DNA from 3 places in the Ruegeria sp. AF5 genome. Region 1 is predicted to be linked to each of the others. Evidence: riboswitches for the same ligand, from Rfam matches in the RefSeq annotation. Region 1 holds a riboswitch; each other region holds the start of a gene.
The links. A riboswitch is a leader RNA that binds a small molecule or an ion and turns the genes downstream of it on or off. The one in region 1 is predicted to bind cobalamin.
Positions count from the first base shown of each region.

Region 1 (10,318 bases):
TCGCCGGTTTCACAACAACAGAACAGCCTGCCGCCAGTGCTGGCCCTATCTTCCATGCCAGCATCAGCAGCGGAAAGTTCCACGGCAGCACCAGACCGACGACGCCGATTGGCTCGCGCACCACCATAGCGATGTGATCGTCGCTGGCCGGCGAAACCTGATCGTAAATTTTGTCAATCGCCTCGGCGTGCCACTTCAGGCAGTGGATCGTCTCGGGCACATCAACAGTTTCGCAGTCAAAGATGGTCTTGCCGCTGTCGATGCTCTCCATCACGGCCAGTTCACGGGCGTTGCGGGTTATCAGCTTGCACAACCTGATCAATATATCCTTGCGATCAGACGGATGCAGCTTGCTCCAGCGGCCATCGTCAAACGCCTCACGAGCTTTCGCGACCGCAAAATCCACATCCGCCCCATCGCAGGATGCGATATCGGTCAGTTTTTCACCGGTTGCAGGGTTCTCTGTCGCAAAGGTCTGGCCCGAGAACGACGGACGGAATGCGCCGTCGATAAAGGCACCTGTCGGCAGGCTCAGACCTGCGGCGATGGATTTGTATTCGTCCTGTGTCAGCAGATCCATGTCTCTTACCCCTCTGCCACGATGTCGGCGATTGTCTTTCTCAGCACGCGCGTCACCTGTTCCAGCGCGCGCTTGTCATCTTTGTTCAGGCCCTTCAGCGGAGGCCGCATGATACCCGCGTCGATACCGCTCATGGTGACGCCATGCTTGATGGTCTGGATAAACTTGCCGCCCTGTTCCAGCACCCGCATCAGCGGCATCATCGCTGACATGATCCGGCGCCCTTTGGCAAAGTTGCCTTCGATCACGCAGGCCTGATACAATGCCACATGTTCCGCTGGCAGGAAGTTCGAACCGCCGCAAACCCAGAATGGTGCGCCCCAGGCGAAAAACTCCAGTGCCTGATCGTCCATGCCACAGCCCAGCTGGATATGCGGATAATCCCGCGCCAACAGATGCACCCGGTTGATATCGCCCGAGCTTTCCTTGATGCCGCAGAAATTTCGGCTCCGACCCACGCGGTCAAGGAACTCTTCCCCCATCATTGTGCCGGTACGGTGCGGATAGTTGTACAGCATCACCGGCAGGTCGGCGGCCTTGTCGATGGCCAGCGCGTTCAGCGCGTTTTCGCGATCCGTCGGTACCGAATAGGGCGGGCTTGCCAACAGGATGGCGTCCGCGCCGATGTCGCGCGCGCCCGCGGCCAACGCAATTGAGTCCGAAGTCAGCATCGCGCCCGTGCCAACCACCAAGGGCAACCGCCCTTTCAGGCGCTGATGCGTGAATTTGGCCAGTTCCAGCCGCTCCGGCACGGTCTGGGCATAATTCTCACCTGTGGATCCGCCGGAAATCAGGCCGTGCACACTATTTTCGATCAGGTATTCGATCACGTCGGACAGGGCGTCCCAGTTCACGCTGCCATCGTCGTGATAGGGGGTGACCACAGGGGTATATATCCCTTCAAACTTGAAAATCGGGTTCATTCCGTCCTCATGCGGGTTTCGAAAATGGTGGGATACCCATCGGCACATCCAGCGCGTCAGGCATCACGAACATCCCGATCTGATCCCGGGACAGGTTCCAGTGATCCTCGGCCAGTTTCGCCGCCGCGGCTTCATCGCGTGCCTCGATGGCTGCGATGATCGCGTCATGCTGTTGGCTGGCCAGCGACAGGTTTTCGGACATTTCAACTGTCTGTGGCCGGTAGAATGTCATGCCAATCCGTGCATGATCGATCAGCAGCCGGTTGAATGACGGCAGCAGGTAGACATTGCCGGACATCTCTCCAGTCACGTCATGAAAACGGTTGTTGGCAAGTGCGCGATCTTCGGCCGACCCTGAACGAAGGGCAGCTTTGAATGCTTGCTGAGCCGCTTTCAGTTCTTCGATTTGCGCGTTAGTCGCGTTCACTGCCGCCAGACGCAGGATGGCCCCGTAAACCATCGGCGCGGCAAGGAAGAAATCGCGCAGTGTGGTGTAGGACATTTCCGAAACACGGGCACTGCGGTTTTTTCGCAGATCCAGATAGCCTTCGCCAGCCAGTTGACGAAACACTTCGCGCAGAGGCGTGCGCGACAGGCCGAATTCATCGGACAGATGCGCCTCATCCAGATCGTCACCTGGACGAAGGCGCAGCGTCAGGATGGACATCTTCAGGTGTTCTCTGAGCGCATTTTTGCGCGACTTGGCTTCGTCTTTCATCCTTTGGCCTCACTATGTCCTGTGGCCGCCGCGTTCGAATCGCGGAGGTCACAGTTTTGTATTTCTAAAAAATACAACTTGTATACAAAAAAATCTCGTGCAGCATGGATGTCTGCAAAATAGACTCACGTTCGGGCGTCGGCCCAGTTTGGAAATGGTCCTGCTCATGCCTCAGACGCAGCACTTCGCCTTCATCCTGGTCGAGGAGTTTTCGCACCTCGCCTTTTCCTGTGCGGTCGAGCCGCTGAGAATCGCCAACCTTGTAAGTGGCGAAGAGCTGTATCGCTGGTCATTTGTATCCGAACAGGGCGAGCAGGCCGTGTCTTCCAATGGGTCCGTCACCCTTGTGCATTCCGGACTTGAGGAACTGTCCAAGTGCGATCAGCTCTTTGTTTTGTCGGGCATTCACATGCGTGACCACGTGACCCGTTCCCTTCTGGCCACACTGCGGCGCGAACGAGCGCGTGGAACGCGGATCGGGGCATTGTGTTCCGGCGCGTGGCTGCTGGCCGAGGCCGGGTTCCTCAATGGTATGCAGGCGGCGATCCATTGGGAATACCACGACGCGTTCATGGAAGCCTTTCCGGATATCAATCTGGTGCGCAGCGTCTTTGTCGCCGACGAAAAACACATTACCGCATCAGGTGGGACCGCGACCGCAGACCTGATGCTGCATCTGATTGAACGCGACCATGGCGAAGAGCTGGCCACCGATGTTGCGGATCAAATGGTCTATAACACGGTGCGTAATGCGACCGCCAAGCAGCGCGTTTCGCTGCAATCGCGCAATGGAATGCGCAATGCCCATCTGGCAAAGGCGATAGACATTATGCAGGACAGCCTGGAAACCCCAGTTTCCCCATCCTTCATTGCAGACAAATTGGGTATTTCCACCCGTCAACTTGAACGGTTGTTTGGCAAATACTTAAACACTTCCCCTAAAAGGTACTTTATGGAAATGCGGCTGGAACGGGCCCGGAAGCTGCTTTTGCAAACCGAGGCGTCGGTCACCGAAGTCGCCGTGGCCTGCGGCTTCGAAAATCCGGGTCATTTCTCTAGGGTGTACAGATCCAGTTTCGGCATCACGCCGCACGCGCAACGCAACAAGATCAACTGAAAAAGATGGGTTGCTGGTTCGCGCTTACCGGCGGGGGTGCCGCGATCTGTTGGCCTCGAACTGGCCTGATCTGGCACCCCCTGATCCTGCCGGGATACCCCCTCGTTAAAAACTGGACTAGTCAACAGACCGGCAGGATTACCCACCAATAAATCTCGATATAGGCATAAGTATATCAAGAACTTGTCATCCAGAGATTTGTTGTGCCCTGTTTCGTTAATCTACCGTTAATTTAAGGCTCAGATTGAGGCTTTGATTGTGGGTAATCTGCAATATCGACATGCGGTCGCCGCAATCTGTTCAACCTGATGGCGTGTCGTGATTTGTGTCAGGCCTCAGAGGTTTCTAAAAGGAATCTGTTTCACGGTTCAAAACAAGTAGTGAACATATCACTGAGGTTTGGTCGACCCACGCTCGGACAACGCGCCTGCCGATCATCTTTGAAGGCAAAAAACGAACGAATCCAATCCAGGTCAGAATCAAGACAGCATTCGACGGGCAACTTGACGGGTTGTGAGGAAACCCGGGTCAAGATTGCGCGCCGTTGGAATATGGCTTTGAGGCCGTAGATTGTACGTATCTGGCATGCTGCGCTGACGACACTGATATCCAGTACGACCAGAAGCGATCGGAAGCCGTCAGTCCAGATGATAGGACAGAAACCGTTCTGTCCCGCCGGTACTATACCCCCACTGTGCTTTGACACCGAAAACTTCTGAAACGGTTTCCAAAGACAGGGCATGTTCGGGCGGGCCAAGAGAGACCAGCCGCCCTTTTGACAAAACAGCCACCCGGTCACAGGCCATCGCCTGATTCAGATCGTGCAGCGCCATCACTGTCGTCACTTTTAGAATTCGAACACAGTTCAGGATCGACAGTTGGTGATGAATGTCCAGATGGTTGGTCGGTTCGTCCAAAAGCAAGAGTCCCGGTTGCTGAGCCAAAGCGCGTGCGATGTGCAGTCGCTGGCGCTCTCCTCCCGACAATGTCGCCCATTCTCTGTGTGCCATATCGGCCATTTCCACGGTTTGCAGGGCTTTGTCGACTTGCCAGGTGTCCTCGGCGCGCCACGGCCGTAAGGCCGACAGCCAGGGCGTGCGGCCCAGTTCGACCACGGATCGTGCAGTCACGCGTTCGGCCGTATCAGCCTGTTGTTCAACGATGGCAATCCGTTGGGCAATTTGTCTGCGCGACAAATGCGAAACGGGATGACCCGCTATGACGACTTTTCCTGAAACCGGACGTACCAACCCCGCCAGCAGGCGCATCAGCGTTGATTTCCCTGAACCGTTAGGTCCGACCAAAGCAAGTGTTTCGCCGGGCTCCACGACAAAGGATACGTCTGACAGCAAAGTCTTGCCGCGAACGGAATATGTCAGGTTTTTCGCCTCGATCTTCATCGGGCGCTCCTCTGGCCGCGCACCAGAATTACGGCAAAGGCAGGCGCACCGATCAGGGCGGTGACCACCCCAATCGGCAGAACCTGACCCGGGATGATGATGCGCGACACGATATCTGCGCCGATCAGGAAGACCGCTCCGATCAAGGCGGCGGTTGGGATAAGCCTGCGATGCCCCGGTCCCACAAGGAACCGGGCAGCATGAGGGATGACCAGCCCGACAAAGCCAATGGATCCGACGATAGAAACCATGACAGCTGTTGTAAGTGCGGTCGCAAAGATCAGGGTTGCCTGCACCCGACGTACCGATATGCCCAGCGAGGCCGCTGAATCAGAGCCGAAAATAAAGGCGTCCAGTGCTCTGGCGTGAAAGCGGCAAATGAGCCAACCGACAAGGGCCACCGGAATGGCCAGATACACATCCGGCCAGCGCACGCCGCTGAGGTTTCCCATCAGCCAGAACATGATCCCGCGCGCCTGATCGGCATTGGCGGATTTGGCGATGATGAAGGCCGTCAGCGCATTGAACAACTGAGACCCGGCAATTCCCGCCAGGACGATCTGTGCCGTCGCAGCCCGTCCGCCCCCTGCGCCAGCGGCTCGGGCCAGCAACGCGACAAAACCAAAAGCCAAAAGCGCGCCATTGAACGCGCCAAAAGACAGCGACAAGGCCCCCCCACCCAAACCAGCGATGGTTACAGCCACGGCACCCGTCGAGGCCCCGGCAGAAATGCCCAAAATGTAAGGGTCGGCCAACGGGTTGCGCAGCAAAGCCTGCAACACGACCCCTGCGACAGCCAGACCGGCACCGCAGGACGCAGCGACCAGAGCGCGAGGAATCCGGTAGCTCCAGATAATACCCTGATCAATTGGGTCTACAGGAAAGTCCGCTCCGGCCAGCTTGTTGGCCAGAACGGAGAGAACCAAATCGGGCGACAGAGAGGTTTCACCGATCATCGCGCCCGCAAGAACCGCCGCAATCAACAATGGCACGGTAAGGCACGCAGCCTTGAAACCCTGCCGTAAAATTGCGGCGACCTCGTTCACAGGTTGTTTCCGATGGTATCCAGCTTCTCGGCCAGATCCTCCAGCGCCGGGATTGCGCGGATGGTGGCGTCCATGGCCTGCGCATCCATAATGACGATCCGGTCATTTTTGACCGCATCCATCTGGCTGGTCACCGGATCAGTGCGCAGGAACTCCAGCTTTTTCAGGTAGTCGTCCGCAGCAAAGCGACGGCGGTCCATCTTGGCGATAACAATCACCGTCGGATTGGCTTTGGCAATGGTTTCCCAGCCCACTGTTGGCCATTCTTCATCCGTCTCGACGACGTTGCGGATACCCAATTTACTCATCATGTATCCCGGTGCGCCTTTCTGTCCGGCCACAAACGGGTCGCTTTCCATTTCGGGAGAGGAAAACCAGAATACGGCTGACACATCGTCCAGCTTCACGGTTTGCGCCTTGGCGACGGCTGCGGCTTCGCGGGCCTTGTACTCGGCAACCAGGTCCGTGCCGCGTTCGGATACATCAAAGGCTGCCGCCAGTTCTTCGATACCCTGATACAGCGTATCGGTCGAGAACGCTTGCAGGCGGGTGCCATCGCCGCCGACCGTATTGTCTTTGCCGATGCAATCTGCAGGCATTACGTACGTTGGAATGCCCAGTTCGTGAAATTGCTCACGCGTGGCGACGATGCCCTCGGGTCCGACATGCCATTCATATTGCGCTGCGACCAGTCCCGGCCGCTTGGCAACAACGCTTTCAAAGCTGGGATCATTGTCCGCCAGACGCTCTACCTTGGCATTCACCTCGGCATATTCAGGCAGCACCTCGTTGAACCAGACCGAAGTTCCAAGAACCTGCTCGCCCAGACCCAGCGCATAAAGCACCTCGGTCGCGGCCTGGCCGACCGTGACTGACGACGTCACTGGCGCGTCAAACGTGACCGAGTGACCGCAGTTTTCGATAGAAAGGGGAAAGTTTCCTTCGGCGGCAGCGCTGGTAGCCAGCAAGGAAAGGCCAAACAGGCCAGTGCGTAGAAACATGACAATCGATCTCCATGTGTCAATGACCAGAGAACGGGTGAATGGGCATTTACCGAAGCAACAGGCGCTTTACTGCCTGCCGTGAGCGCAGGGTAGAAAATAGACCGCCCGGCGCGTTTCTTCGGCAACCTCCCCGGACAACCCCGCCCGGCGTGTTTCGGTTTCATACCGGCAGGTCTCCTGACTGACGGGTCTTTGTCTGTCCTGTCTTCCCAGACCAAAATGGCCCAGTGACGGAAATGGACAGCGCTCGCCGCCTACAGTTGCGGGGGCAGTTCCGGTTGGCACCAAAAGGCACCTCGGATTCCCTCTTAGCCACATCGGGACCGGTAAAACGCGGGTACCTTAACACTTACCCTGCGGCAAGAAAAAACTCCGGGGTCTTTCCTATTTTCTCGCAAGAGCATGCACCTGCGCGTCTCAACATGGCGCTGATATCAGAAAAGCCGCTGAGAACGCGCCAAAATCCGGACCCAGATTCATAGTGTGTGATATTAGGGAAAATCATGGCTGGGGTGGTAGGATTCGAACCTACGATACACGGTACCAAAACATCAGATAGTCCAACTTCTAAAATTTGTTAAACCACAACATATTGATTTTCAATGAAGTTATGTGATTCGTTTTGTCATTTTTTGTGACATTGGACAGATTTGACGATGAGATTGGCAAAAAAGAAAGGGAATGTGACACGCCTACCCAAATTTGGGCATTTGCCCCGAGCCTGTGCAGTCAGGGTAGTTTATGTGACCCGAATTATAGAATATTCACTTGAAGTGAAGGGGTTGAATTAAGGATATGCTAGCCATGTACCTTCGCCGGTTCTGAAAGTACTTGTTTGCGAGCGCGTAGATCGCGTGCAACGGAACGAGTAGGCATTTTAAGTGGGTGTCCGCAAATCGTGTTTGTCAGCTATGCGGACAAAGCGGGCTTTCGTTGCAACTGAACCATCGGCAGCTATGTCCGAGAAAAAGTGGCTTTGCAATGCGTAACAACCTGATCTAATTGGGCCCCAATAGCTGCACTGAATGCCGCGACCAGCTTTCGCAGTGCCCACGGTTGTCGCCGTATTGAAACTCTAAGGATAGATCTTTTCTTCGAATTTCGGACCAACATTGGCAAACTCCAAAGACCCATCATTCAGCTCCCAAAACATCAGCCTATAGCCTTCGTGGCATTGTGTAAGATGAACTCGACGCGCCTCAGCCTTATCTGAGTGCCTAATTCTTACTGGGGCGGACTGTTTCGCCTCCACTCTAAAACTTGAAATTGCGACTCCGTCACTACCAGTGACAATTGCATAAATTTTGTTCATTAACACAGAGCTGATGGAACCCGATATACCGCCATTTTTCTTGGCTGTTGCAAAAAATGAGGATCCAAATGAAAATGGCTTTAGCGCGGTGTGATTAATATTATTTTGGGACGCAAGTGATCTGATTGCCTCTTCAAGAAACAGCTCGCTAGAAGCGGAGCTCCAGATCTTACGAGGGTCGAGCGACGCATAAAAACCTGATACCATTCCATATACCGAAACTTCCAAGCCGACATCACAATCATCAAATACTTTTGGCTCGCTTGTCTCGAACGTTTCCACACGAATTTCATTACTGGTGGCCACAATCTCTTGAGAGACACGGGGGAAAACATATGAAAGATCTTCCTGTGAGGTCCCCCATGAAAGACAGAAGTTTAGGAAAGCCTCTTTTGAAAGATCTCGCTTGGACCCATCCGGAATAGCCGCAGACAAATCCAACCCTAAGTTTGTAAATTCTGCAATTTTATCAGGCGGAGTCGGCAAGTCGCATGACGCGATCACAATCTCGTTGATGAGCTTTGCAAGCTCCTGTGGAACGACAACACCTTCACAGCCGGCCTTGTTAACTAGTTCCGTAATGTGATTTTCACTAGGAACCAAACTAGTTTCATAGAGCTTAATAGTCGCATTCAGGTCAACGTGCATTTTTACATGATTTCGATTCGCCAATTTCAGCCAAGATATAACCCTATGTAGGACTTCATTTGTAAAATCAGGGTGATCCTTCGAATCAGAAATCCAAACAAGTGATGGGTCCGCGCTGAGTTGAATTTGCATTTTTATTGCTCGTGTATTACTTGGATTTTTTTGCGATTCTTTTTCTCATTGAAGCATCTAAAATTTCTGAGGTCTGGTTGGACGACTCATCAAAAAAACCTTCTGGCCAATCCAGAACGGCCCCATACTCGGACAATTCAACCTTGCGAACGTCTTCCTCTTCGCCGCCAAAGAAGTAAATAATGGCGTCATCAAGAATGTTAGTATCGTTTTCCTGAGCAACGCGTAGTCTTAGGCGTTCAATTATGTGTTCACTATGTGTCTCCACAACCAATTGCTTGCCTTGTTTCGACGCCGTTAGGAAAAAATCGCAAAGTAACGATTGAACCCTTGGATGAAGATGGAGCTCGGGTTGTTCGAGGAGCACGACCGCTCCGGGCTTAGCAAGTAATACAGTTATGAGCACAGGCAGTACCTGACTGACCCCTACGCCTACATTTGTTAAATCTCTATGGGTAGCATCCGTCGAAGTTTTAACCTTTAGCTCATATCCAAGGTTTCCCTTGTCGGAGACCGAAACGTTAGTGGCAACACCGAGATAAGTTAGCCATTCAGAAAGAGCCGTAGTAAGAAGCGCTTCCTTTTCCAAATAGCCTGAATATCCGTTTTTGATTGATCTGGGATCAATGTAACGAATTTTTGTTTTTTCATTTAGGCTTAATACTGCGGCGGTATACTCTCCTCTTGGTCCAACATCAGTTGAGTTCGATATTTGTCGGGAAGAATATATGGGTTTGGGCTCGTCGCGAAGGGGTCCCACGTAGTGCACATGAAATTTAAAGAAATTGGATGCAATATTAGGTAAGTCTCTCACAACCTCTGGAGCTGTTCGTGTAATTAGAAGATCGGATGGGATGTTCTCTTTAAGAGCATCCGAAATTTCTTTTTTATGGGAGCGAAACACCTCTTGAATCCGTCTTCTGGTAGATGGATGAACACGACGAAGGGTCATATTAAGGGCTTGAACAGAAACACGATCCGTCAATTTGGAAAAATCCAGCTTTGAGCGTTCCGAATTTGATGTTTGCTCAGCGGTATCAAAAACACCGGTTGCCAATCTTCGAAGTATTTCCACTACAGGTTCAGGTATTAGTGTCGAGCGAGCGCGCAGAGTTGATCGTGCGTTTTCAAAGAGTTGATTTTCGATTATATTTTTAGAGTGCAATCCCCGATCATAGCGAATGAAAACTTCACTTGGAAAGAAGTTGCGCAAACCACATCCTAATATTTTAGCCCTTGGCAATTTTCGTAAAGATTGCCCTTCCGTGTATTCGTCTATTTCGCTAATCGAATACTCATTCGGGTCACGGTCCGAACCAATATGAGACGAATCGTATTTGAATTTCTTACCTCTTCCAGATGAACGCCGAACATTGAGGAAGTAATGCATAGAGCCTTCATCCTCACTCTCGTCGTCGACAATTAACGTGATATTTGC
Region 1 is NZ_JBQFYZ010000001.1:527,796-538,113, reverse strand. It holds gene ACR0DS_RS02650 (aldehyde dehydrogenase) at 1-580, opposite strand, end outside; gene ACR0DS_RS02645 (dihydrodipicolinate synthase family protein) at 586-1,503, opposite strand; gene ACR0DS_RS02640 (GntR family transcriptional regulator) at 1,511-2,221, opposite strand; gene ACR0DS_RS02635 (GlxA family transcriptional regulator) at 2,388-3,338, shown strand; partial or broken gene ACR0DS_RS02630 (ABC transporter ATP-binding protein) at 4,229-4,738, opposite strand; gene ACR0DS_RS02625 (FecCD family ABC transporter permease) at 4,735-5,766, opposite strand; gene ACR0DS_RS02620 (ABC transporter substrate-binding protein) at 5,781-6,785, opposite strand; cobalamin riboswitch at 6,939-7,131, opposite strand; gene ACR0DS_RS02615 (hypothetical protein) at 7,864-8,880, opposite strand; gene ACR0DS_RS02610 (AAA family ATPase) at 8,897-10,318, opposite strand, start outside.

Region 2 (10,318 bases), on a different contig from region 1:
TGGAAGGCCGCGCAGCGGCCTTCCGTACGTTCAGCTTAACCCCAGCAGAGGTCCATGCCTTCCTGAACCGAGATGGACTCGACGCCGTCGGCGGCCTTATCCGTCACAAGCGCCACGCCAGTGTCAAAAAAGTCCTTACCGGGTGTGTTCTCGGGTTTCGTCCCTTCGTCCGCCCATTTCTTGACAGCCTCAACGCCCAGCGATGCCATCAGCAGCGGGTATTGCTGGGATGTTGCGCCGATGACCCCGTCCGCCACGTTCTGCACGCCGGGGCAGCCGCCATCGACGGAAACGATCAGCACGTCATTTTCGCGCCCGATAGCCTTGAGCGCCTCGTAAGCACCCGCTGCCGCCGGTTCGTTGATGGTATGCACCACGTTGATCATCGGGTCTTTGGCCAGCAGGTTTTCCATCGCGCGGCGGCCGCCTTCTTCGTTGCCAGCGGTGACATCGCTGCCAACAAGACGCGGGTCGTCTTCATCGCCGATCACGTTCGGATCGGCCAAATCAACACCGAACCCCTGCAGGAACCCCTGATTGCGAAGCACGTCCACAGTGGGCTGGCTGACCGCAAGGTCCAACGTGGCGATTTTGGCGTCGTTTGCCGCATCTCCCAGAGTGGCTTTTGCCCATTGTCCAATCAGAAGCCCCGCAAGGAAATTGTCGGTGGCAAAGGTCGCGTCGGCCGAGTCGATAGGCTCAAGCGGGGTGTCCAGCGCAATCACCAGCAGCCCGGCATCGCGGGCCTGCTGCACCGCCGGAACGATGGACGACGTATCCGACGCGGTCAGCAGGATACCCTTTGCGCCATCCAGAATGCAGGTTTCAATGGCCTGAACCTGAGTTTCGTGGTCGCCGTCGACTTTGCCGGCAAAGGCCTTCAGCGTCATGCCAAGCTCTTCGGCTTTGGCTGTGGCACCCTCTCTCATTTTAACAAAGAAAGGGTTGGTATCCGTCTTGGTGATCAGGCAAACGGTTTCACCTTCGGCCATTGCACTGCTTGCCATGGCCGTAACCGCCAGCGCCGTGGCGCCTGCAAGTTTCGCAAGTTTCATCGGTAGTCCTCCCAGTTTTCCCAATGCCCGTCCGGGCATACGTTTGATCGGGCGAAAACCGGCCCGATCGAACGTGAAAACCATCACAAGATTCGAATTTCGAGTCAATAAATAAATCACTCTTATTTATTATTGACAGAAAGGAAGGGTTTCAACATTGTCGTCATGAAGGGGATGGCCGTGTCTGCAATGAACTCTTTGGACAATACCACTGGCGTACGCGAGCCAGATATGCGCGGCACCAACCAAAGTGGAATGCGGGCCCGAAATGAACGGCTTGTCCTGTCACTGGTCCGGCGCCATCAGGCCCTCGCAAAATCTGAAATCGCGCGGATGACCGGGCTGTCGGCGCAGACGGTCTCGGTCATCATGCGCCAGTTGGAAACCGATGGGCTGCTTCTGCGGGGCGAACCGATCCGGGGAAAAGTCGGACAGCCCTCGGTTCCCATGCGCCTGAACCCGGATGGCGCTTATTTCTTTGGGCTCAAAGTCGGGCGGCGCAGTACCGAACTGGTGCTGACGGATTTCCTTGGCAACGTCAGGCACCGCGAACGGCGGACCTATGATTTTCCGACGCCCGAGGCGACATTGAGCTTTTCCACAGAAAGCCTCGACAAAGTGATGGCGTCAATGTCGCACGAGGCGCGCAGCAGAATCGCGGGCCTTGGGATTGCCATGCCGTTCTACCTTTGGGACTGGGCACAAACATTGCAGGTTCCTCAGGAAAAAATGGATCCGTGGCGTGACGCGGACCTGAAAGGCGCGTTGGCCGCTAGCTATGACGTGCCGGTTTTCCTGCAAAACGACGCAACGGCCGCCTGCGGTGCCGAGCTGGTGTTTGGCCCGGCGGAAGGCCCACGAGATTTCCTGTATTTCTATGTCGGCTTCTTCATCGGGGGCGGGGTGGTTCTGAACGGCTCCATCTTTTCAGGGCGGGGAAATGCCGGTGCGCTTGGCCCATTGCCTGTGCCGGACGAAGTGGGCGGAGTGAAACCGTTGATAGATGTCGCCAGTCTTTATGTGCTGGAGCGTGCGGTTGGTGGAAATGCCGCAACAGCCGGTTCAATCTGGGAAACGACACTGCATTGGGACGTACCGGAAACCCACCTTGAGAATTGGCTGAACCAGGCGGCGCACGGAATCGCCCATGCCATCGTCTCTTCTTGCAGCCTGATCGATTTCGAATGTGTCAAGATTGATGGCTGGATGCCTGCTGATATCAAGGCGCGGCTGGTGGAAAGGGTTGAGCTCAAACTATCCCATATGAACCTGACCGGGCTTGAACGGCCCTTGGTGCTGGCGGGGACGGCAGGCCCGGATGCCCGCTCATTGGGGGCGGCCAGTTTGCCATTGTCGGAAAGATACCTGCTCGAAGGGTAGGTTCATCCCTGAAAACCCCGACCTTTATCCAAAGCGGATCCGCCGGAAAAAGGGCATCGCCCGCTAAACTTTTTGACAGCCAGCGCAATTGATCGTTGACGGATGCCGAAGAAGTCTGGCAAGCCGCTCGGCATGTCCGGTTCCGGGGCGTGCTCTGGAATCAATAGGGAATGCGGTGCGGGCTTTGGCCCAATTCCGCAACTGCACCCGCAACTGTAAGCGGCGAGCAGGGCTGAAGTGCCACTGGTGTTAATCCGGGAAGGCCAGCCCAACGCTTTGACCCGCAAGTCAGGATACCTGCCGGACATGTGCCTTTGACAAGGGCACTCCTAATCGGCGACGGGATGTGCGTCGGAGCAGGATGCTTGAAAAAGCAGCTTAGCTTGGACGTCCCCGCAGTCAAAACGCATCTCGTACCGGGGTTGGTGCGATGGGACAAGGACGACTATTGATGACCAAGCTGCTTTCCGCAGCCGCTGTGGCGATGGCGCTTCCAGCGATGGCAAATGCGCATTTCCTGCTGGAATACACCGCTGACACCATGATCGACGCACCGGGGAATGTTCCGGTCAAGCTGATCTTTTGGCATCCGTTCTCGAACGGGCATGTCATGGATCTGGACAAGCCGCAGGAATTCTACGTGATCCACAACGGTCAGAAAACCGATCTGCTGGATACCTTGGAACCCGTACGTTTCACCGGCGGCGAAAACGAAGGCGCGGCATTCAAGGGTTATGTTCCCGTCAAACGGTCGGGCGACTATGTGTTGGTGACTGTTCCCCAGCCCTATTATGAGGAATCCGAGGATATCTATATCCAGCAGATCGCCAAGGCATTCCTGAACCGCAATGAACTGCCGACCGACTGGATGAACCCGGTGGGCTTGCCGGTTGAGATCATCCCGCTCAACAAACCAACCAACATCATCGCGGGTTCGACGTTTACAGGTCGGGTTATGGCCGAAGGCCAACCGGTTGCGGGTGCCGAGATCGAGATCGAGTACATGGCCGCAGAACCGAACATGGAAAGCGCGGCCGCTTCCGCCCCGTCGGTCTCGCCGATGCCGGGTGGTGCATTGGTCGCAACTTCGGATGATAACGGGTATTTCACGTTTGGCGTTCCAAAAGCCGGATATTGGGGATTTGCCGCACTCGGCGCCGGTCCCGTGACCGAACACAATGGCAAAGAACTCAGTCAGGACGCTGTCATCTGGATCCGCGCCTGGGATTTGGAGTAACCGTAGATGCACATCGTTGACGGAGCCTTGTCCAACCCTGTCGTGATCGGCGGCGCAGTCGCTGCGGCGGGTGGGATTGCCATGGGCCTCAGGTCGCTGGATCTTGATCGCATCCCCACTGCGGGGGTGCTGTCTGCCAGCTTTTTCGTGGCATCGCTGATCCATGTGCCGATTGGCCCTTCGTCAGTGCATCTGATCCTCAACGGTATGGCCGGGCTTTTGTTGGGCTGGGCCGCATTCCCGGCCTTGTTCGTCGGGCTTTTGCTGCAGGCCGTCTTCTTTGGCTTTGGCGGGTTGACGGTATTGGGGATCAACACCCTGAACATCGCGTTGCCCGCGGTTTTGGCCGGGCTGATCTTTGGCCGCCTGATCGCCCATGGCTCACCTCTGCAAGGTGCGATATGGGGCGGGGTCGGCGGTGCCTTTGCCATCGCCGCCACAACCGGCATGGTTGCGTTTTCACTGGCCCTGTCCGGGGATGCATTCCTGCCAGCGGCCAAGCTTGTTTTCTTTGCACATATTCCTGTCATGGCGATCGAGGCGATCCTGACTGGGTTCGCGGTTTTGCTGGCGCGCAAGGTCAAGCCCGAGCTGTTTGTCAAACGAGCGGTCGCATGAGGTACCTGGCGATCATTCTGGTGCTGTGCTGCGCACCCGTACCTGCCTTGGCGCATAAGGTCATCGCCGGAGTGTTTGAATCCGGTGACGCCATCGAAGGCGAAATCGGCTTTTCCAACGGTGACATGGCAAGCGGGGCCGAGGTCATCGTCAACGGCCCGGACGGAGCCGAGCTGGGCCGTATCGTAACAGATGCAGATGGGTTTTTTATCTACACGCCAAACGCGCCGGTGGCCCATACTTTCTTTGCAAACCTTGGTGCCGGGCATGTGACCGAGGTCACCATGCCCGCTGCGGATGTCGCCCGGATCATGGGCGTTGAAGCGGAACCCGACACCGCGCCGACAAACGCACCTGCCCAGACAGCGGCGGTGCTCAGCGATGAACAACAACAGGTCATTGCCAGGGCCGTGCGGGATGAGCTGCGCCCGCTGCGTCGGGAAATCGCCGCCTACCGCGAACAAAATGACCTGCAAACTGTTCTGGGTGGGATCGGATATATCGTCGGTCTGTTTGGTCTGGGCTTTTACTTTGCGGCACGCCGCAAGCTGGCGGCCTGATGGCGCACGTTCTGGGGCAACAGGAAAGCACGCTGGTCAAAGCGGGCGCGCAGCGGCGCGGCGCGATCAACCCGCTTGATCCAAGGATGCGGATCGTCATGGCGGTTGTCTTCGCGGTGGTGACTGTCGCGGTGTCCTCGCTGACGGCGCTGTGCGCGGCTTTGGTGGTGTCCCTTTCGCTTCTTGCCGCGTCGCGTCTGCCCTGGCGGAAAACGTTGAAACGCATGGCCATGATGGATGGGTTCATCCTTTTCATGCTGGTGCTGTTGCCATTCTCCATGCCCGGCGACCCGATGTTCACGCTCTGGGGGTTTCCCGCAAGCTGGCAGGGTTTCTGGAAAGCGGTCGAGATCGCTCTGACGGCCAACGCGGTCATCCTGTCCCTTATGGTGCTGGTCGGCACGATGGAGCCGGTCACTCTTGGCCACGCCCTGCACCGCCTGCGCTGCCCCGAAAAGCTGGTTCACCTTCTGATGTTCACCATCCGCTATATCGAGGTTCTGCGGGAAGAATACCTGCGCCTGCGCGCGGCCATGAAGGTACGCGGATTTCGCCCGGCAACAAACTGGCACACCTATCGCAGCTTTGGCTATCTCGTGGGCATGATGCTGGTGCGCGCGATCGAAAGATCCGAACGCATACTTGATGCGATGAAATGCCGGGGGTTTTCAGGCCGTATGCTGCTGCTTCAGGACTTTGCCCTGACCCGAAGGGACATCGTTTTTGCCGCAGGTCTTGGTGCCCTTTGCGCGGGTCTGATCATACTGGATTTGGCATGACACTGATTGCGCTTGAAGATATCTGCTTTGCCTACCCCGGTCAGCCACCCGTTCTTGACGGTGCCAGCCTCAGCCTGTCCGCCGGTCAACGCCTGTCGCTGACGGGCCCGAACGGGGCGGGAAAATCGACCTTGCTGCGTATCACGCTTGGCTTGCAGCGCCCACGGTCCGGCACGGTCACGATCTTTGGTCAGCAAAGGGTGCAAGAGGCCGATTTTCACGACGTGCGCCGCCGGGTGGGACTTGTGTTTCAGGATGCGGATGATCAGTTGTTCTGCCCGACCGTCGCCGAGGATATCGCCTTTGGCCCGCTCAACCTGGGCAGAACACGCGACGAAGCACTTGCCATCGTTGAAAGCGTGTTGGGTGATCTGGACCTGATGCATCTGAAGAACCGCATCACCCACAATTTGTCAGGGGGTGAAAAACGGCTGGTTACGCTGGCGACCGTTCTGGCGATGGAGCCCGAGGTTCTGCTGCTTGATGAACCCACCAACGCGCTGGACCCACGGAACGAGGCCCGGCTGCTGGAAATCCTCCGGGCATTGCCGCAAGCGATCCTTCTTGTCAGCCATTCCCCGGCCTTCCGCGCCGAACTGGCACCGGATGCGCTGGATTTGCGAGACGGAAAACTGGTTGCTGTCTGACAGGACCAATACGTGTTCAGCTGTTCCGCTTTCGGCTCATAAGCCCATATCTGACTGCCCATGCGCGAAACGATAGGCGTCTGCGACGGTCCTGTTTCACCGGGTGTTTCGACTGCGCGCCACCTTTTCGGTTGAACTCGAAAACGTCGATGATGCGCTCGGCGCAACCGCAGGCTTCGCCCATGCCAACTTTGGCAAAGTAGAATTTTTCGAAACGTTCCGGGTTTCGCATGGCACCCCTCCTGTTCAAGCGTAACTCCAAAAGCCAAGTGCCGCCAAATCACTTTGTTGCGGATGCAGAGGGGGTCCTATGGCGCGGCGAATGCGCTTCCCGTCCAGACATTGTCCAATTGATTGAAGACCGGCGAGGTGATGAGCATCTCGGCAGGGTACAGCAATTGCAGCTCATCCGCGAACCGTGTGACGCCGGGTACAAGCCCGGTGATGTTCTGCCACGCTGCCCAGCTGTCGGGATCGGACAGGCTGTTGGGATTGCCGGGATCAGCGGCCTGGTGCCAACCGGCCGCATTCAGGATCGGTGAAAGGGCAAAGCGCGCATCGTTGCTGTCAACCTCGGAACAGGCAGCAGCATCGCATTCCCAGCTTGTCCAGTCTGCCGCCGCGATGGTCCCGGCAATCGGGGCGGCGGCGTCGATGACCCGTGCCAGAACCTCGAACCCGCCACCCGCAGTCGGACGGCTGAGCGACAGGGGGTCGGTGGCCACGGCATGCAGCGCCGCAGTCGGTGCCAGGCTGAGGGTTCGACCGATCAAAGCCAGCTGTGCGATGCCGTCGGTCACGGGGCCTGATCCGGCGGCCGGAAGGACCCTGACAGGTGTCAGGATCGGCACCGCACCGCCACGTATCGCGATCTCCTGCAACGCATTGTCGAAGGCCGGAACGAAATCACTGCGGATCGTGTAGCTCAGCGGAAAACTGGCCTGCTGCGGACCAACGGGCCTTGCACCGTCGCGAGTGATGAAAGACATCGGCGGAACGGCACCCGGCTGCGGCAGCGAAATCTGCGGTCCCGCGATACCCAAAGCGGCCGCGATCATGCGTGCGCGCTGTTCGGCCTCACCATACTCGCTCAGCAGATTGATATAGCCGCCGATCTCGGTGATGTTGCGCGGCGCAGGGATGCGCGAAGGGGCAATATCGCCCGCAATGGCCAGCCTATGGGCAATCACCTCACGGGCACGCTGGATCGCTGGAGAGTTGGTCGTTTCAAGGATATTGATGATCGCCTCGGCAAGGCTTTCATCAATTCCCGGTTTGTCCGTCACATTTGTGCTCGTGTCACTCATTGTCGTCCTCCGCAGGGGCGTTCAGGCCATTGAGGAAATCCAGCACCGACTGGCTGCCGGCCTTGGTCGCGCTGCCGTCATCAGCATCCGCATTTGCCTTGGTGAAGGCCCCGAAAAGCTTGGCCAGAAGCAGCGTGTTGGACGGGTTGGCCAAAGCCGTAGCCCCGCCGGGGAAATCCTTGAACAGGTTTTGAACGAAACCGACCCGGTTGCCATCCGGTTGCCCACCGATCAGCGCGGAAACACCCGAAGCGTTCTTGGCGATATCCTCAAACCCCTTGATCTTGGCGGCATTGCTGGCGTCGAATGCCTTCTTGTCAGCGGCGGCCTTCTTGGCCTCTTCCTCTTTGCGGGCGGCAGCGATTTCCTGACCTTTACCCGCAAGTTCCGTGGCCTTTCCAACCAGCTCCTTGGTCAGATCCGTCGCCGTGTCGATGGCCTTGTCACGCCCCGCAGCGACCGATTGCGTTTCAAGCGCCAGTTGCGCCTGCAACTCCTTCAGACCCGTCAGATCGGTTCCCGCCCGCGCAAGATCGGGCGCAGCCTTGAGGATTTCGGCCAATTGCGACGTGGGCACAGCCTGGCCGGTGCCAATGTCGCCCCCTGCAATGGTCAGCGTGTTCGAAGGCTGGTTGTTCGGCAGGTCTGACGGCGCACGTGTACCAAAGATGGCGTCACTGTCAGCAGGCAGGACCGGCGCGTCGCCAACCGGTGGCGGTGTCGGGCTGTCCTGCCAGTTCCAGAAGCGGCGATGGTCGATCATCTCGCAGGAATTGCAGCGGCCCAGTACAGCCTCGCCCAACAGGCCCTTGGTCGGCAGCGAGATCGTGCGGCGCGGTGGTCGGAAGTCTTCGCGATGGAAGGCCAGAAGACTGTCCTGAATGTCACCGGTCCGCATCTCCATCCGGTCGGCCAAATCGGGCGGGATCGAGAAGGGCATGATCATGGCATTGCCATAGAACCCCAACACCTTGTTCTGGACGGTGCTGAGCAGCGATATCTCGCTTGAGGCATCGTCCAGCCCGCCTTCCGGTACCCCTATGGTGAAACGCTCCAGCAGGATCGCACGTTCTTCGTCCGTCATGCTGGCCCAGATCACGCGGGAATAGCGAACGGTGTTGGCTACAACATGCTGGTACATTTCTTCGATGCGGCGCAGATCCCGGCGTGACAGAACGTCCGGCACTTCCTGCACGGAATAGGGCAGGGTGGCAGGCAGCGCCTGGAACGTATTGTCATCAACAACGGTCTGGGCGTTTTCGTTCATACGCGCCTCAAACTCGCTGATCATGGGCGGTCCCACCAGATCGTCAAAGTCCGAGCCCGAGATCGTGGTGCGAAGGCTGCGGTTGATATTGCGGGTCGCCCGATCCAGATCGTCGGCATCTTCCAGATTGGCCAGATGTTCCCAGATGTTGAAAATATTGATGGGATCAGGACCGGTGTAGAACGAGTAGGCAAACGAACCCGTCCGCCTGCGCAGCTCGACACGGGCGATATCCGACCGCTCGACCGAACGGGGCAAAGCCACAGACCCGGTATAGGTCCGGCGCTTGGTCGGATCACGCCGCGCATCAGCCAGCCGGACAAGCAGGTTCTCGCGTGTTTCCGCTGGCAGGTCATGCAGGTTGTCGATGTCTATCGGCGATCCGGTCAGCGGCACAGGTCCGACCCGGTCGCCATCCTGCGTGAAGATCACGACAGAAATGTCATCATTGGGCATGAACGTGCCCTGCGCCTCGAAACTGACGATGTCCTGCGCGACGCCGGGCGCGTTCTGCGGTGTTGCGTCCTTGTCCGCATAAAACTCTTCCAGCAGCTTCAGTGCGCTGCGGAATCTGCGGCGGCTTCGGAACACGCGTCGGAACACTTCTGCATGGCGCAGGATGACCTTGTACCGGCTCAGCAATCCGGACCGGGTGACATTGCCCGGCAACTGATCGCCTTGCCCCAGACGGCGGAAGCGGATGAGTTGCATGGGCACAAAGACCACCAGCTGCACCCCCTCGATACGCGTTTCCAGAGAAAAGTCGCGCAGGACTTCGAACCATTGCATGGTCATTGCGTGGCAATGATTGCGGTTGGCCACGAATTTCGTTGTGGCCGTCCGCCGATCCGTCGCAGTTGCAGTGCGCACACTGGTCCGTGCCGAGTTACGCTTGACCGAAGCCGCCCGTTCAAGCGCGGCAGAGAATGTCTCATGGGTGTCGGACAGAAAATCGCGCGATGTGTTCTGCGTGTTGGACGAATTGCCGGAAGAATTCGAACTGGACCGTGCGCCGCTGAAGCCCACGCCGCCGACGATGGCCCCGATGCCTCCGAACAGGCCGCCACCAACGCCACCTGCGCCTCCGAAGCTCTTTGAAAAAGCGCGGGTCGAAAACGAAGACGTGCCCTGAATTACCTCATCCAGCGCGCTTTCAAACGTACTGTCAAAGGACGTGTCGCGGGCTTCCTCGAACTCTTGTTGCTCTTCAAATGTCAGGCTCTCTCGTTCACGTACGCTCAGTGTTTCGCGCTGTTCCGACACGACTATCCGCTGCTCTTCTCCCGGGGCAAGCGGCAGGGAATAGACCAGCCGACCCAAAGACATGCCAGCATGGACAGCCGTCGACCGCATCTTGGCAATATAGCCAAGCGCAAGGCTCGACGCTTTGGGCACATCCTGCGGCCGTTCTTCAAGATCTTCAAAGAAGTCTTCAATATCAATGGGTTCATCAATCGGAATTCGGTCC
Region 2 is NZ_JBQFYZ010000026.1:9,158-19,475, reverse strand. It holds gene ACR0DS_RS19550 (substrate-binding domain-containing protein) at 36-1,055, opposite strand; gene ACR0DS_RS19545 (ROK family transcriptional regulator) at 1,245-2,435, shown strand; cobalamin riboswitch at 2,556-2,754, shown strand; gene ACR0DS_RS19540 (DUF4198 domain-containing protein) at 2,887-3,672, shown strand; gene cbiM (cobalt transporter CbiM) at 3,679-4,290, shown strand; gene ACR0DS_RS19530 (cobalt ABC transporter permease) at 4,287-4,850, shown strand; gene cbiQ (cobalt ECF transporter T component CbiQ) at 4,850-5,629, shown strand; gene ACR0DS_RS19520 (energy-coupling factor ABC transporter ATP-binding protein) at 5,626-6,276, shown strand; gene ACR0DS_RS19515 (hypothetical protein) at 6,293-6,508, opposite strand; gene ACR0DS_RS19510 (hypothetical protein) at 6,585-7,583, opposite strand; gene ACR0DS_RS19505 (hypothetical protein) at 7,576-10,318, opposite strand, start outside.
Region 2: it holds a riboswitch for cobalamin, as region 1 does, so the genes downstream of both, ACR0DS_RS19540 (DUF4198 domain-containing protein) here and ACR0DS_RS02620 (ABC transporter substrate-binding protein) in region 1, are expected to answer to the same signal.

Region 3 (10,318 bases), on a different contig from region 1:
ACTTCGAGCGGGGATTATAGAAGGCCATCGAAAAATCGGCTTGCGCAGCCAAGCGCAAGCGTTTTTCGATCAGCGTCCAAGGCTTTAGGTTGTCGCTAAGGTTGATGGCGCAGAAATCATGCCCCATCGGAGCGCCCGCGCGGGCAGATGCGGCCAGCATCGCGGTGATCCCCGGCAGCACATCTATCTGAATGTCACGCCATTCTGTTGGGCCATTCTCCAACGCTTCGAACACAGCGGCAGCCATTGCAAACACACCGGGATCGCCCGAGGACACAACAACCACCCGCCTGCCTTCGACGGCCATTTGCAGCGCGTGTTGCGAGCGGTCGATTTCAACCCGGTTATCACTGGCGTGCAGGGTCAGGCCGGGTCGGTCGGCCACGCGGGCTACATAAGGGATGTAGCCCACCACATCGGTGGCGTCGGCCAAAGCCGCTGCAACCTCGGGGGTGACCAGCGCCTCGTCCCCCGGACCAAGGCCTGCGATCTTGACCCATCCGCTCATGGTCGGCGCCCCTGACCATGAACAACGATGATCGAGAAATACGGGGTAATCTTCTCGCAGGCCTCAGACAATTTTGTCACCGTCTGATTCGGCATTTGCGCGTATTCGACAATCCATGCGCGGTCATACAGACCAGAGGTTTTCAGCGCGCGTTTCACCTTGTCGATGTTCCGCCCGATTTTCATCACGACCAAAGCATCTGTCTGCGCCATGCGTTCAGCCAGAACTTTCTCGGGCAGGGTGCCGACCAGCACGGTCAGCACATCGTCCCCCCAGGTGATCGGATCGCCCGTGGCCGTCCACGCACCGGACATACCCGTGATGGCTGGCACAACCTCAACCGGAGCTTCGTCACGCAACCGATTGTAAAGATGCATGAACGAGCCGTAGAAAAACGGATCACCCTCGCAAAGGACCACCACATCCTCACCCTGTGCCGACAGCGTCTTCAGGTGTGCTGTGCACTCTTCATAAAACGCGGCCAGCAATTCATTATAACGCGGATCGGTGACCGGAATCTCGGTGGTCACAGGGTATTCCATCGGGAATTCAATCGCGCCTTCGGGGATCATCCCGTTGACGATTTTGCGGGCCTGACCGCTTCGACCCGGTTTGCGAAAGAATGCCACGTGCTTGGCGTTGCGCAGAAGGCGATCGGCCCGGACACTCATCAGATCCGGGTCACCGGGGCCAAGGCCCACACCGTATATGGTACCCATTTTCATTCCGCCCGGCTTGCGATGGCGTTGATTGCTGCAACGGTGATGGCGCTGCCACCCAGACGGCCTTTGACAATGCAGGACGGAACGGGTTGCGCCTGCCACAACGCGTCTTTGGACTCCATCGCTCCGACAAATCCGACCGGGCAGCCGATGATCGCAGCAGGGCGCGGGCAATCGGGGTCTTCCAGCATGTTCAGCAAGTGAAACAGCGCGGTGGGCGCGTTTCCGATGGCGACCAGAGCACCTTCCAGATGCGGTCGCCAGAGTTCCAGCGCAGCGGCCGAACGGGTGTTGCTCATCTCGGCGGCCAGAGGGCGCACACGTTCGTCATGTAGGGTGCAGATCACCTGATTGTCTGCAGGCAGACGGAAGCGGGTCACACCCTCGCTGACCATGCGCGCGTCACACAGGATCGCCGCGCCGTTTTCCAGCGCCGTGCGTGCGGTCTGCACAAATCCGGGTGAGAAATGTACAAACTCCTCCAGCCCGACCATGCCGGCGGCGTGGATCATCCGAACGGCGACCTGCTCTTCATCGGCATCAAAGCGGGTCAGATCAGCCTCGGACCGGATGGTGGCAAAGCTTTCCTTGTAGATCGCCGCGCCATCAGTTTCGTAAGTGTAGGGCATCAGGTGAAGTCCATGGTCATGAGTGTTTCGGGGGCGAGCCCGCGTTGGCAGGGCTCATCCCCTGCGCGGCCCTTTTTGACAAGATCAAATCGCCCGTTGTTTCCGACCACTGTGATGTCGGCCGGGCCCATATGGGCGCATCCTTTGGCGCAGCCCGAGACATGCAGGCGACCGGGAATACGCTGGGCCAATGCACGGGCGATGTCGCGGGTTTCCACTTGCGCTTGCGGGCAGAACGGCGCGCCGGGGCAGGCGTCGGTTGTCATCATCGGATCGGCTCCGTCCGTGACAAAATTCGGGGCGGGTATCGCCGCCCCGCTTTCCAGCAGGATCAGTCGCCACGGGGTGACACGCAGGGCTGAAGCGCCGCTGGCTTCAATCAGTTCACAAAGCTTGCGCGCAGGCAGCGAGCCGAACGCCGCGCCATAGAGAGCGCCCAGTTCACAGGGGCCGGGTTGCAGTTTTTCACCGACAGGACCGGGGGCAAATCCCTGCCATTCCTGTGGCAACGCGTGAGTGACCCGCGCCATGCGACGTGTCTCGGCCGTATAAGTCTGGGCAAACCATTGGGCCAGTGCGATCACGTGGTCAATGGCGTCATCCTCGGTCACACATCGCCCGGTTTTGCAGCCGTCGGCGCGCAGGATCAGACCGTCGGCACCCAGTTCCAGACGAATATCTGCGGAATCTGAGGCTAACAGGCGCTTCGGGCCTGTATCTATGGCAAAACCAAACTTAGCGGGCAGAGCAGGCAATTCGGCCAGTCGATCAATCAACTCCTGTGTCAGCCGCGCGGTCAAATCGCCCGCCTGATAGAGCGGTGTAACCAGAATATTGCGGCGTACTTCGATGCCGGGTTCCGCATCAAACAAGTTCAGCGCTGCAAGTTCCACAAGCAACGGCTGGTGGTCGCGCTCATCCACGCCGCGCAGTTGCAGGTTGGCACGATTGGTCAGGTCGATGGTGCCATTGCCGAACCGTTCAGCCAGTTCGCACAAACCAATAGCCTGCCTGGCATTCAGTCGCGCCAGACGCGGACGGACCCGCACGACCAGCCCGTCGCCTGACATCATCGGACGATGCGCGCCGGGACACCAGCCTTGAACGATAGGTGCACTCATCCCAAACCCTCCAAATCGGCCCGGATCGAATTCCGGCGTGTGTTCCAAAGCCCCGCTTCCAGCAATGCACGGAACCTGTCTTGCATGGCCTGATGGGCCTTCGGGTTGGCCTCTTGCAGAAAGGCATCAACGGTCTCATTGCCCAATGTGGCTTCGTGGTAGAGATCAAACAGATGCGGAGCGACAGTGCCCGACAGATGTGCGAATGAGGCCATGTGATCCAGCGTCGCCGCGATCTCGGCGGCGCCGCGAAACCCATGGCGCTGCATCCCGGCAATCCAGCCGGGGTTGGCAGCGCGGGCATGAACGACGCGGCTGATTTCTTCCGGCAGAGTCCGGGCGCGCGGATTATCGGGGTTGGTGTTGTCCAGATGGTAAAGCTGAGCGGTGCCACCAGTGATGTTTTTGGCGGCGGCAAAACCGGCCTCATGCGTGGCATAATCGTTGGCCAGCAGCAGGTCAGTTTCTGTCAGATCCTGGAGGTGAACAAAACTGTCGGCCTTGGCGACACGATCCGTGATCCCCGCTTTGTCCTGCGCGATGTGTTCACCTTCCAGCGCGTACGAACTGGCCTCAAGCCATGCCTCCCCGGCTTGGGCGCGCGCCTCGTCCGTATAGGTCTCGGACAGATGGGTCATGTTCAGGCCGTAACTGCCGGGTGCCGGGCCAAACACCCGCGCAGCCGGGGCGTGACCGGCATAGGGGTTCCAGTCGGTCGCTTCGTCACGCTCTGACAATGCCCGAACCGCCTGACCATAGAGGGCTGACAACGTGGGGAACACATCGCGAAACAAGCCCGAAACCCGCAAGGTGACGTCCAGGCGCGGGCGGCTCAGGTCGGTGATGGGCAGCACTTCAATACCCGAAACCCGCTCGGATCCCTTATCCCAAACCGGCTTTACACCCAGCAGGTGCAGGGCCATGGCGAATTCTTCGCCCGCAGTGCGCATGGTGGCCGATCCCCACAGATCGACAATCAGCCCTTTCGGGTAATCGCCTTCCTCCTGCAAGTGCCGCCGTACCAGTTCCTCGGCCAGTTTCACGCCTTGCGTGTAGGCTGCGCGGGTGGGCACAGACCGCGGGTCGGTGGTGAACAGGTTTCGCCCGGTCGGCAGCACGTCAGAGCGGCCCCGATAGGGCGAGCCGGACGGGCCAGCCTCGATCCGCTTGCCAGCCAACGCATTGATCAGTGCCTTGCGTTCGGCATGGGCGGATGGGGCTGGGTCGAAACTGCCGATCACATCCGGAACACGCCCATAGACGTGCAGCCCGTCGCCAAACTGGCTTTCTTTGATATCGCAGACAAAGCGGTCGATGCGCGTGATTGCTTCCGCGGTGCTGGTGGCCTGGTTCAGGCCCAGATCGTGCTCCAGCCCAATGGCTTGCGCCTCATCCCGGATATCTTCCTGCAACCGGTCACGGCGTCTGGGGTCAAGGCCGTCCGCGTTTGAGAACTCGTCCAGCAGGGCTTCCAGTCGCACCATCCGGTCAGGCGTTCCGCTTTCTTTCATGGGGGGCGGGATGTGGCCCAGGGTCACCGCGCCGATCCGGCGCTTGGCCTGCGCGGCCTCACCTGGGTCGTTGACGATGAACGGGTAGATCACCGGCAGGTCACGGATCAGCGCCTCGGGCCAGCAGTCTGCTGATAGGGCGACCGATTTGCCGGGCAGCCATTCCAGTGTGCCATGCGCACCGATATGGATCAGCGCGTCCGCGCCAAGACCTTTGCGCAGCCACAAATAGAAGGCGACATAGCTATGGCGCGGGGTACGCGAAAGGTCGTGATAGTCGTCATCACGCAGTTCGGGTGTTCCGCGCTCTGGTTGCAGTGCGACCAGCGCCTTGCCGCGTCGCAAAGCCGTGAAGTGAAACGCACCCTGAGTGAAAGTTGGGTCTTGCTCAGGATTGCCCCATACGGTGTGCAGATCGGTGCGCAGGGTTTGGGGCAATTCAGCGAGTGCGCTCAGATAATCCTCAAGCGGCCACGATATCCGGGCGTCCAAGAGTGCGTCGGCAACCGGATCGCCAGCCGCGATGTCGTAGCCTTCACCGCAAAGATCAGACAGCATCGCCTCAGCCGAGGCCAGCGCGTCGAGACCAACCGCATGGGCCATTTGCCAGTCTTTGCCGGGATATGTGGACAGTACCAACGCGGGGATCTGGTCTGCCTTGGGTTTGTCATTCAGGGCAAGCCAGCCCGATACCCGATCGATGATCGCCTCGATCCGGTCCGACTCGGCCCGATGCGCAAAACGCGAGTATTCCAAATGCGGATCGCGCTTGCCCGGTTCTTTGAAAGAGACAACGCCTGCCGATATTCGCCCGTCCACTTCGGGCAATACCACATGCATGGCGAGGTCGGCGGGTGACAGGCCGCGTTCGGCCTCCGCCCAGGCCTTGCGTCGCGAGGTGGCGAGAGCGACCTGAAACACCGGCACATCCGCTGCGTCCAGAGGCGACGTGCCGGACGCGCCCTTGCCCGAGAATGAAGTGGCGTTGATGATCGCCGACGGTCGCAAGGCGACGACCTGTTCCCTGAGCCAGTCGGCAGCGGCTGGGGTCTTGAGCGACGGGGCAAACAGACCCACCGCCTGAAGCCCGCGGGCGCGCAGGCTGCGGATCAGGGCCGCGACCGGGGCGGTGTCTGCGGATGTCAGATACGCGCGATAAAAGGTGACAAGGATGCGTTTCGTATCGCTCTGGAATGCGGAACCCACCGGGACGACACCCTGATCTGGACACCACGCACCGCATTCGGGCAGGGTTTTCGCGCCCATCACTGGCCCGGCATAAAGCCCTGCTGCCAAGGCCATCTGGGCCAATGCGGCCTGCGCGGCGACTTCGCCGCCGGTGTCACACAGATGTGCCAGCCGCCTCAGGGTCGAGAGGGGCAGGGTCGAATACTCATCCAACCGAGTGTCTTCACGCCCATCCGCCGGTAAAACGGCTAACGCGATGCCTTTGGCTTGCGCCAGTGCCAGAACCTGTTGCAGCCCGTAAGACCAATAGGGCACGCCACCTATCAGACGGATCAGGATGCCCTTTGCGCCCTCAAGTGTCTGTTCGACATAGGTATCGACGGACAGAGGGTGCTTCAGCGCCGCAAGATTGGCTAGCCGCATCGTGGGCATCCGCCCCTCAGGCCCGCCGCCGCGATGCCAGCCCGCCGCGAAAGCGCCCAGGTCACTGTCGGAAAAGGACAGCACAACCAGATCACCCGGGCTTTGGCCCAGATCGGTTGGGGTCTCGGTTTCCTCGAGCCCGTGGCTTTCGCGAAAGACGACGTGCATGACTTACTCGGCAACCTCGGTCACACCCACGAGGATATCACGGATTTCGGCTTCTTTGATGTCGTCATGCTCGGCAATCACGACCAGGCGCGAGCGGCGCTCTTCACCGGGCTCCCACGGGCGGTCGTATTGGTGACGAACCCGCGCGCCGACAGCCTGAACCAGCAGGCGCATCGGTTTGCCAGCGACGGCGGCATAGCCTTTGACGCGCAGGATATTCAGCTCAGTCGCAAGACGTTCGATTCTGGCTACCAGTTCCGCAGGGTCGGTCTGTTCCGGCAACTCGACGATGATGCTCTCGAAATCGTCATGCTCATGATCGTGATGGCCATCGTGATGTGACGGGCGCGCGTCCATGTCATCTTCGACGGCAGCCTCAAGGCCAAGCACGACACGTACGTCGACGACACCCTCGGCGACCTCGACAACGGGAAGCGGCCGCGGTGCCTCGGCGGCGATGATCTGTTTGGCTTTCGCGACACCTTCGGGACCTGCTAGATCGGGCTTGGTCAGCAGGATGATATCCGCGCACGAGATTTGATCTTCGAACACCTCGGACAAGGGTGTTTCGTGATCGATCGAGTCATCAGCCAGCCGTTGGGCATCCACCGCTTCAACGTTCGGAGCAAAGCGACCGGCGGCCACGGCCTCGGCATCGGCCAGCGCAATCACGCCATCAACGGTGATTTTCGAACGGATATCAGGCCAATCAAATGCTTTCAGCAGCGGTTTGGGCAGTGCAAGGCCGGATGTTTCGATCAAAATGTGATCCGGGCGCGGTTCCAGCGCCATCAGCGCCTCGATGGTCGGGATGAAGTCATCGGCCACGGTGCAGCAGATGCAGCCGTTTGCCAGTTCCATGATGTTTTCCGCAGGGCAATCCGGTATCGCGCAGGATTTCAGAATGTCGCCATCAACACCCACATCGCCAAACTCGTTAACAACAATCGCAAGACGCTTTCCCTGCGGGTTCTGCATCAGATGGCGCACCAGCGTGGTTTTGCCCGAGCCCAGAAAGCCGGTGATCACGGTGACGGGAAGTTTTTCTAGGTTCGACATGATCTCAGCCTCCAATCGGGGGAATGCGCGAGGCGCAGTTTTTGCGGAAATGTTCAGGACGGTCGCGCCACTTCACCAGACCATCGTCTGTGGCCAGATACTTGGTCACACCATCGATGATGGCATCGACGTGATCGATTTCGTTCAGGTTCTCGTAAACAAAGGTCCAGCGATCCGGCCCGCCCCGAAGAACGATGGAACAGCCCTGATCGCAGTTCGAAAGGCATTCGACCGGTTTCAGAGTAATACCGTCTGGCAGGGCAGCCTGTTCCAAGGCCTTGTGTAACAATGTGCCGGGACGCTCAGCGTCATCCTCGACGGGCAGACCCCGGCGGCAAGTCGTGCAGACCAGTAGTTCTACCGGTGCGGTCTCGGTCATGTCTCTCATCCCCCCAAATCCTCTTCGCGGGGGACGGGGTTTCATGCGGGCACCACGTCTGCACATGGACCCGACACCGGAACACCCCGCCCGGTTTCAACTTCGGGTGTTGGCAGGTCTCCCGGCTTGCGGATGCCAGAGCGGTCGCTCTGTCGGATGTCCCGCCTTCCCGGCACAGGCCAGTGGCATTGGGCATCCTCTCCGGTCACGGTCGCGGGGGCGGCTGCGTTTGGCGGATGAACCGTTGACGCATTCCCTTTTCATCGGCTGTTGCCGACACCAACGTCCGGGACATGCGGCACCGCCGACCCGCTTGTCAAGCGGTTCGCGCGCAACAAATAAGCCAAGGTGAAAAAAGCGACCTGTAGGCGTCGTTCGGCGGCATGAAGTGCGTGTTCGGTATGTGGTCGCATGACGGGAAAACGACGAACTTGGAGATGCGTCATATGAAAGTGGGATTTATCGGTCTGGGTAACGTTGGCGGCAAGCTTTCGGGATCCCTTTTGCGCAATGGCATTGACCTGACTGTTCATGACCTGAACGCAGAACTGGTGGCCGAATTTGTCGCCAAAGGCGCAAAGGCGGCAGAAGGGCCCGCCCAGCTGATGCGCGATTGCGATGCGGTGATCACCTGTCTGCCGTCTCCGGCAGCATCGGACGCAGTCATGAAGGAGATGTTGCCCGAAGTGGGCCCCGGCAAGATCTGGATGGAGATGTCGACCACAGACGAAGCCGAAGTCAAACGCCTGGGTGCCGAAGTCATATCGCGCGGCGGTGCAGCAGTGGATTGCCCGGTTTCTGGCGGGTGCCACCGTGCCGCGACGGGCAATATCTCGATCTTTGCGGGCTGTGACCGGGAAACGTTTGAACGAATTCTGCCGTTCCTGACGACAATGGGCCGCCGGGTTTTGCACACCGGCGAGCTGGGCTCGGCCTCGGTGCTGAAAGTGATGACCAACTATCTTGCCACCGCCAACCTGATCACCTGCGCCGAAGCACTGGTTACGGCAAAGGCTGCGGGGATGGATCTGAACACGACCTATGAGGCGATCAAAATCTCGTCCGGCACGTCCTTCGTGCACGAAACCGAAAGCCAGGTCATCCTGAACGGGTCGCGCGATATTTCCTTCACCATGGATCTGGTGAAGAAGGATATCGGTTTGTTTCAGGAGGTCGCCGACCGCGCCGGGGTGCCACTGGAAATCAACCCGGTGATGATCAACATCTTTAACGATGGTATCGCACGATATGGCGAACGCGAGCTTTCACCAAATATTATCAAACGGCTGGAAGAGGCAACCGGCCTGGATATCACCGCCCCGGGCTTTCCAGCCGAAATGACGGACGATGAGCCGGAAGAGCCGGGATACGAGGTTGTGCCACAAGGGCGCGCCTGAGGGTAAGGCAAACACCAGACTACATCGCGCCCCGTGAACGAGCAGGGGTAGGCAGGTGTTCCGAAAAAACACGCCATATCTGGCCCGCAGTTCGACAGAATCGCGGGCCATGAACGTCTGAAAATACCAAGCGTCACACGCGCGTACTGCGGGGCCAAGTCAGCGATTTGGATGTAGCTGGAGGCGAGTACCGGAATCGAACCGGTGTACACGGATTTGCAATCCGCTGCGTCACCACTCCGCCAACTCGCCTTTTCAAGTAAAATCAAATACTTGCCGTGGTGTGACTGGGTTTTTAACAGCTTTCCTCTGGGGCGTCCAGTGGATTGCGCGCGAAATTGCCGGCAAGATCGAAATTTGCCGACGTCCACGCCCAAGGAGGTGATCAAGATTCAGGTTGCGGCAACAGGGGCGTTGCTGGAAGGTTCAGGATATGGCACAAGCCCGACATCTTTGGGAATGAGACGAGATATCCAATGACTGACTTCGCAGCCCGGCGCCGCACAATGGTTGATACACAGATCCGCCCCTCTGACGTCACCAAGTTCCCGATCATTGAGGCGATGCTGAGTGTTCCGCGGGAAAGCTTCGTGCCCGATTCTCAGCGCGAGGCGGCCTATGTGGACGGCCTGATTGATCTGGGTGACGGGCGCAGCATGCTGGAGCCGCGAACCCTGGCTAAAATGCTGGACGTGCTGAACATATCCAAGGATGAGATGGTCCTCGATATCGCTCCGGCAATGGGATATTCCACGGCTGTCACCGCGCGGATGGCTGAGTTGGTTGTGGGTGTTGAAAGCGACGAAACCCTTGCAGCCGAGGCGCAAAGCCTCTTGGCCGAAGCTGACGTGCACAACGCTATTATCCACGTCGGCGCGCTGGAGCAGGGTGTGTCAGAACACGGCCCCTATGATGCGATCATGGTGCAGGGCGGTGTCGAGCAGGTGCCCAATGCCCTGTTGGATCAACTCAAGGATCACGGTCGGATCGTGTGTCTGTTTGTCAACGGCAACCTGGGTACAGTTCGGATTGGTCGAAAAACCGGGGGCCGCGTCAGTTGGCGTGATGTGTTCAATGCCAATGCGCCGGTTCTGGAAGGTTTTTCGGCAGAGTGTGCATTTTCGCTATAGTCCGCCGATAGATTTTTCTATCACCTTGATTAGTTGAAAAGAAGGCCGCAAACTGCCTGTAGGGCAGTGTAATTTCGTTTGAG
Region 3 is NZ_JBQFYZ010000002.1:59,984-70,301, forward strand. It holds gene cobJ (precorrin-3B C(17)-methyltransferase) at 1-508, opposite strand, end outside; gene ACR0DS_RS03780 (precorrin-2 C(20)-methyltransferase) at 505-1,233, opposite strand; gene ACR0DS_RS03785 (precorrin-8X methylmutase) at 1,230-1,859, opposite strand; gene ACR0DS_RS03790 (cobalamin biosynthesis protein CobG) at 1,859-2,980, opposite strand; gene cobN (cobaltochelatase subunit CobN) at 2,977-6,270, opposite strand; gene cobW (cobalamin biosynthesis protein CobW) at 6,274-7,329, opposite strand; gene ACR0DS_RS03805 (DUF1636 family protein) at 7,334-7,708, opposite strand; cobalamin riboswitch at 7,803-8,007, opposite strand; gene ACR0DS_RS03810 (NAD(P)-dependent oxidoreductase) at 8,110-9,105, shown strand; tRNA gene ACR0DS_RS03815 (tRNA-Cys) at 9,284-9,357, opposite strand; gene ACR0DS_RS03820 (protein-L-isoaspartate O-methyltransferase family protein) at 9,582-10,235, shown strand.
Region 3: it holds a riboswitch for cobalamin, as region 1 does, so the genes downstream of both, ACR0DS_RS03805 (DUF1636 family protein) here and ACR0DS_RS02620 (ABC transporter substrate-binding protein) in region 1, are expected to answer to the same signal.